DNA from 2 places in the Cupriavidus mimosae genome. Region 2 is predicted to be linked to the other one. Evidence: riboswitches for the same ligand, from Rfam matches in the RefSeq annotation. Region 2 holds a riboswitch; the other holds the start of a gene.

Region 1 (3,405 bases), on a different contig from region 2:
ACGCTTTCCGGCGCCGCGGTGGCGGCTTCGTTGACCGCGATCACTTCGCCGGCCACGGGTGCGTAGATGTCGGAAGCAGCCTTTACCGATTCCACCACGGCCAGCGCGTCGCCGGCACCGACCGACTTGCCCACTTCGGGCAGTTCCAGGAAAACGATGTCGCCCAGCGCATCCTGTGCGTGGTCGGTGATGCCGATGGTGAGCGTGCCGTCGGCTTCGACGCGCACCCACTCATGCGACTCGGTGTACTTGAGGTCAGCGGGGAAATTCATGAAGGTTCTCCGGATTCAGATCTGTTTCTTGTTGGGTGATACCTGCCCGGCAACGCTGCCGGCAGGCGAGGGCGACCGTTGGGTGAGCGGGGCTGTCCCCTTAGCTCACGAGTGCCTTGCCATGACGCACAAACGGCAGTTTAACCACAGTCGCGTTGAGTTTGCGGTCGCGGATCTCCACCTGCACGGTGTCGCCCACGTTCACCCCCTGGGGCAGGCGCGCGAATGCGATCGATTGCGACAGCGAGGGGCTGAAGGTGCCGCTGGTGATTTCGCCGTCACCAGCGGGGGTGATGACTTTCTGGTGGGCGCGCAGCACGCCCCCTTTGTCCCGCAGGATCAGGCCGAGAAACTGCTGGCGCGAACCGGCCGCGGCCAGCGCCGCCTTACCTGTGAAATCGCGCTCGCTCTGCAGGTCGACGGTCCACGCCAGGCCCGCGTCCAGGGGCGAGACCTTGATATCCATGTCCTGGCCGTACAGGTTCATGCCAGCTTCGAGGCGCAGCGTGTCGCGCGCGCCCAGGCCGGCCGGGCGCACGCCCGCGGCATTCAGTTTTTCCCACAGGCCGGCGACGCTGGCGGCCGGCACCACCAGCTCGAAGCCGTCTTCGCCGGTGTAGCCGGTGCGCGCCACCATCACTTCGCCGAGGGCGGGGTCCTGCACCACCACCGCGTTGAACGGCTTGAGCGCATCGGAAGGCTGGGTCGACGGGAAGGTGCTCCACACCTTGGCGCGGGCGTTGGGGCCCTGCACCGCGACGATCGCCAGCGGCTGCACGCCCGCGGGCGCAACGTCCTCACGGCGCGGCGTGATGGTCACGCCGCTGCCGGTGGCGTCGTTGCGGGCGCGGATCCAGTCGATATCGCCGACCGCGGTGCCGGCGTTGACCACCAGGCGGAAACGGTCCTCGGCGAAGAAATAGACGATCAGGTCGTCGATGACGCCGCCGTTCTCGTCGAGCATGCAGGAGTAGAGGGCCTTGCCGGGGGACTGCAGCTTGTCGACGTTGTTGGCCAGCAGGCCGCGCAGGAAGCTGCGGGTATTCGGGCCGGCGAGATCGACCACGCACATGTGGGAGACGTCAAACATGCCGGCATCGTTGCGCACGGCGTTGTGTTCTTCGATCTGGGAGCCATAGTTGACCGGCATGTCCCAGCCGCCGAAGTCGACCATGCGGGCGCCGAGGGCGCGGTGGATAGCGTTGAGGGGCGTGGCCTGGAGCGTCATGGAATCCTCGGGGCAGTCTCGGTTGGCGAAAACAAAAAAGGGCCATCCGCCGCAACCATCGCTACGCCAATATGGCAAGCAATCCGCTGCGGCGGATGACCCCTCTGTCCTCGATACCTGAGAGATTACGAGGCGGATCCCGTGGACCCAATCCTCGTGCGCCCCTTCGGTGGGCACGCTCGCCACGAATGGCGGGTGCCGCTCTCCAGAGTGCGGCATGCATCGTGTGCATGTTGCATGCCGATCCGACCGGTCCGTGGTGCCTGAGAGTTTTCGGGTGATACCCCTTCGGCGGCGCAGGCGATGCGCGCTCTCCCGGTCGGATGCGCGCAATGTACGGGAGGCCCCCGCCTTTGTCAAACCAAGGCGAGGCCGCCGTACCCACCGCTGCGCGGCAGCGCTTACTTCTTCTTGTCGTCGGTAACGACGTTACCGATTACGCCGCCCACTGCCGCCCCGCCCAGCGTACCCAGCGCGCTGCCGTCGGTCAGGACGGCGCCGCCGACCGCGCCGGCACCGGCGCCGATGGCGGTATTACGTTGTTTCGGGGTCATGTCCGCGCAACCGGCAAAGGCCGCGACCGTCATGCCGATCAGGGTCACCTTGGTCAAAGTTTGCAGGGTTTTCATTGTTGGCTCCGATGTGATGATTTGTGCATGCCCAAGCGATCCGACGGACCGGGGGACACACTGTTTAGAGTGTCGCGTCATGTCATTGGCTCCGCGTTTTACGAAGTGTTACGCCAGTGACACAGCCGCGCCCGTGCGCGCGGCTTGCGCTGACTGACCCGCCGCGGCGACCGTGTTAACATCGGCAGCTTTGCCGCAGGCCCGGGTGACGGGATGCCGGCAATTCCCGCCGCATTCCGTCGATTCCGCCGCTGCCCCCACACGCTTGCCCCGCATGACCCATGGCCTGAACCCCGCCCAATCCGAAGCCGTCCGCTACCTGGACGGGCCTTGCCTGGTGCTGGCCGGCGCGGGCTCCGGCAAGACCCGGGTGATCACGCAGAAGATCGCGCATCTGATCGAGGACAAGGGCTTCGAGCCGCGCCATATCGCCGCCGTCACATTTACCAACAAGGCGGCCAAGGAGATGCAGGAGCGCATCGCCAAGCTGATGGAGGGCAAGACCACGCGCGAGGGCAAGCGCATTCCGCTCAAGCAGCTGACGGTCTGTACGTTCCACTCGCTGGGCGTGCAGATCCTGCGCATGGAAGCCGAGCACGTGGGCCTGAAGCCGCAGTTCTCGATCATGGATTCGGACGACTGCTTCGGCCTGATCCAGGAGCAACTGGGCACCACCGACAAGAAGCTGATCCGCGGCGTGCAGAGCACGATCTCGCTGTGGAAGAACGGCATGGTCGACCCCGAGGCCGCGATCGCGCAGGCCGCCAATGCCGACGAGCACCAGGCCGCGCTGGTCTACCGCAACTACGTCGCCACGCTGAACGCCTACCAGGCGGTGGATTTCGACGACCTGATCCGCCTGCCGGCCGAACTGTTCGCGCGCGATGAAGCGGTCCGGCTCAAGTGGCAGAACCGGCTGCGCTACTTCCTGGTCGACGAGTACCAGGACACCAACGCCTGCCAGTACCAGCTGCTCAAGCTGCTGGCGGGTGGCTCGCACCTGCGCGCGCCGGCCTTCACCGCGGTGGGCGACGACGACCAGGCCATCTACGGCTGGCGCGGCGCCACGCTGGACAACCTGCGCGGCCTGCAGACCGACTTCCCCAACCTGAAGGTGATCAAGCTGGAGCAGAACTACCGCTCCACCGTGCGCATCCTGGAAGCGGCCAACGCGGTCATCGCCAACAATCCCAAGCTGTTCGACAAGAAGCTGTGGAGCGAGCATGGCATGGGCGATCCCATCGCCATCCACCCGATGAACGACGAGGAGCACGAG
Region 2 (3,405 bases):
TTGGGATCGTTGTTGATCAGCGCGGTACCGGTGATGCGACCCTGGAACAGCTCGCTGACGGTCGGGTAGCGATAGGCCTGGCCCAGCGACAGCCGGCCCAGCCAGTCCTGCCCCAACGCCTTCTCCAGCGCCAGCTTGGGCGACCAGTTGGATTCGCTGCGCACCGGATAGCCGATATCCACGCCAGGCTGGCTGCGGCTGCCGTCATAGGCGCGCCAGTGCTCGTAGCGCACGCCCGGGATCAGCTTCCAGTCCTCGGCGAAGTACCAGGCGTCCTGCGCGTAGAGCGCCTGGGTCTCGGTCTTGCCGGCGAAGGCATTGTTGAACGCGGTGATGGTGGCCGCGCGCCAGTCCGAGGTGTTGTAGGTGGTGTTGCTCAGCCGGTAGTTGTCATAGTGGTAGCCGAAGGTGACCCAGTGCCCGCCCTGCAGGCGCTCGGGGCGGTAATCTGCTTTCAGGTCGAGCGTGCGCCAGCCGGTGCCGTCGCCATAGGTGACCGTGCCCGGTCCGTTGCCGACGGTGTTGGCGCTGCGGCTCACGTCCTTGCTGACATCGAACAGCGACGCTACCCCGGAAAAATTCCACCCCGTCTGGTTGCGCGTGCGCAGCGACAGGCCGTAGAGCCAGCGTGCATCCTCGCCATTGCCGGGCGCAAAGGCGTTGGCTGGAATCACGTACTGGTAGCCGCCGATGTTCACCGGACCGCCGGACACCACGTTGCCATTGGCATCGCGCAGGTAGCTGCCGGTGGCGTTGGAGCGGTCCTGCTGCCAGTAGGCAGCGGTGAACTGCGCCTGCAGCGTGCTGGTGATGTCGTAGCCGAGCTTGAGCTTGAGCTGGTCCTGCACCGTATGCGTAACGCCCTCGCTGTTCACGCCCATCACCACGCGGTCGCGGCCGCTCTGGTCCTGGTCGAAATAGGCCCCCGAGACCGGCGTGTCGGCGGCGCCCGCGGGCCGCTCCGAGCGCGACGCGGTATAGAAGCTGAGCGGCTGGCTCTTGCTGTCCTGCCGGTCCACGCTGACCAGCCACGAGAACGCGCCGACGCGGTCGCCCACATAGGCGTTGGCATGCACCCCGTTGAAGTTATCGTGGGTGCCGTACAGGCCGAAGCGCTGCGTGAACAGCTGCACGCTGGCATCGCCCTCGAACTTCTCCGGCGTGCGCGTGGTGATCAGCACCGTCGCGCCCAGCGAATTGCCGGGATACAGCGCCGAATACGGCCCGTACAGCACGTCCATACGCTCGATCTCGGCGGCATTGACCAGCGACCAGCGCGGCGGGAAGCTGAAGTCCGAGCCCAGCAGGTTGGACAGCAGCAGCCCGTCCGCATAGACCAGCCCGCGTGCCGACTGGCGCGAACTGGTGCTGCGCACCGAAATGATCGAATTCATATCGCCGATAAAGCGCTTGCGCACGGCGAGGTTGGGCGCGTACTTGAGCGCGTCCTCGGTATTGACCACGTTAAAGTCGGCCATGCGCGTGCTGCTGATGCCATACGCCGGCGCCGGCGTGTTGGGCGGGATCGCCGGCGTCTCGCCGCGTTCGGGGCGGGCCGATACCACCACCTCCTGCAGCGGCGCGGGCGCCTCCACGGGTGCCTCCACCCCTTGGGCGGCGGCCACGGCGGGGCCCATCAGCACTGCCGAAACGGCCAGTGCAATGCGGTGTTTCTTCACTGAATGCCTTGTTGTCGTCGTTGTGGGCTCGCCGCGCCTGCGCGGCAGCAGGCGCTCCTCCCGGGCGCCCCCGAGCTTCCCCGATAGCGAGCGCTGACATTTTATGGCGCCGGAAGCCATTGGCCGATGCGACATAGCGACGCGGCCAGCGCAGCCATATCCGCATGCATCCGTGTTAACCCGTATATCCAATACGGGGCCTTGTCACTACATTGCCCCGACTGGCGTCAAGCCAGCGTGATGCAGGGAGAGACTGTCGCGGCGCCCGCCGCGCACGGCGCCGAAGGAGCAACCGCCCCGGAAACTCTCAGGCAAAAGGACCGGCATCACCCGTCAGTGCACTCTGAAGAATGCCGGACGCCATCGTCCGCCCGGCATACCGAAGGAGCAAGCGCGCCCGCCCCAGTGGCAAGGCGTCGTGAATCTCTCAGGTCCAGAACAGAGGGGGCGTCCTACACGCATGTCGCGTGCGGACTCCCACCCTTCGACGTTCCTGGATCCTGCAGATCATGAAGACAATCGCTGTCATCGGCGGTGGCATCACCGGTGTCACCACCGCCTACGCGCTGGCGCGGCGCGGATTCTCCGTCACGCTGTTCGAACGGCATCGCTATGCCGCCATGGAGACCTCGTTCGCCAACGGCGGCCAGCTCTCCGCATCCAACGCCGAGGTATGGACCCACTGGTCCACCATCGTCAAGGGGATGAAGTGGATGCTGCGCAAGGATGCGCCGCTGCTGGTCAATCCCCGGCCCAGCTGGCACAAGCTGTCGTGGTTCGCCGAGTTCATCGCGTCGATTCCCCACTACCGCCGCAACACCATCGAGACCGCGCGCCTGGCCATCGCCGCGCGCGAGCACCTGTTTGCCTGGGCGGCGCAGGAAGGCATCGATTTCGATCTGAAGAAGGAAGGCATTCTCCATATCTACCGCGACCAGGCCGGCTTCGAGCATGCCGGCCGCGTCTCCGCGCTGCTGGCGCAGGGCGGGCTCGAGCGGCGCGCGGTGACCCCGCAGGAGATGCGCGCGATCGAGCCGACGCTGGCGGGCTCCTACTACGGCGGCTACTTCACCGAAAGCGATTCGACCGGCGACATCCACAAGTTCACCAGCGGCCTGGCCGCCGCCGCTGCTCGCCTGGGCGTGCGCTGCCGGTACGGCCAGGACGTGCGCGCGGTGAAGACGGACGGACGGCATGCCACCGTCACCGTGCAGGACGGCGCGGACAGCGCCAGCTCTACCTTCGACGGAGCCGTGATCTGCGCAGGCATCGCAAGCCGCGCCCTGGCGGCAGGGCTGGGCGACCGCGTCAACATCTATCCGGTCAAGGGCTATTCGATCACGGTCAACCTGACCGACGACGCCAGCCGCGCCGCGGCACCGGTGGTCAGCCTGCTCGACGACGAAACCAAGCTGGTCACCAGCCGCCTCGGCCACGACCGCTTCCGCGTCGCCGGCACCGCCGAGTTCAACGGCACCAACCGCGATATCCGCGCCGACCGCATCCGCCCGCTGGTGGACTGGGTGCAGCAGTGCTTCCCCGGCGTCAGCACGCGCAGCGTGGTGCCATGGGCCGGGCTGCGGCCGATGCTGCCCGACATGCTGCCGCGCGTGGGGCGCGGCCGCTCCGCCTGCATCTTCTACAACACCGGCCATGGGCATTTGGGGTGGACCTTGTCGGCGGTGACGGCGGAGATGGTGGCGGGGGTTGTGGACCAGGCAATGGG

What was found. Region 2 has a riboswitch for glycine ahead of MKD50_RS14630 (D-amino acid dehydrogenase). Riboswitches for the same ligand answer to the same signal wherever they lie in the genome.
Region 1: linked by a shared signal. The riboswitch ahead of gcvT (glycine cleavage system aminomethyltransferase GcvT) and the one ahead of MKD50_RS14630 (D-amino acid dehydrogenase) in region 2 are both predicted to bind glycine.

What each region holds. Positions count from the first base shown of each region.
Region 1 covers NZ_JALHRY010000008.1:196,955-200,359, forward strand. The annotation lists gene gcvH (glycine cleavage system protein GcvH) at 1-272, opposite strand, end outside; gene gcvT (glycine cleavage system aminomethyltransferase GcvT) at 373-1,500, opposite strand; glycine riboswitch at 1,595-1,719, opposite strand; glycine riboswitch at 1,741-1,828, opposite strand; gene MKD50_RS16880 (YMGG-like glycine zipper-containing protein) at 1,902-2,129, opposite strand; gene MKD50_RS16885 (UvrD-helicase domain-containing protein) at 2,404-3,405, shown strand, end outside.
Region 2 covers NZ_JALHRY010000007.1:46,343-49,747, reverse strand. The annotation lists gene MKD50_RS14635 (TonB-dependent receptor) at 1-1,679, opposite strand, end outside; glycine riboswitch at 1,914-2,012, shown strand; glycine riboswitch at 2,013-2,131, shown strand; gene MKD50_RS14630 (D-amino acid dehydrogenase) at 2,147-3,405, shown strand, end outside.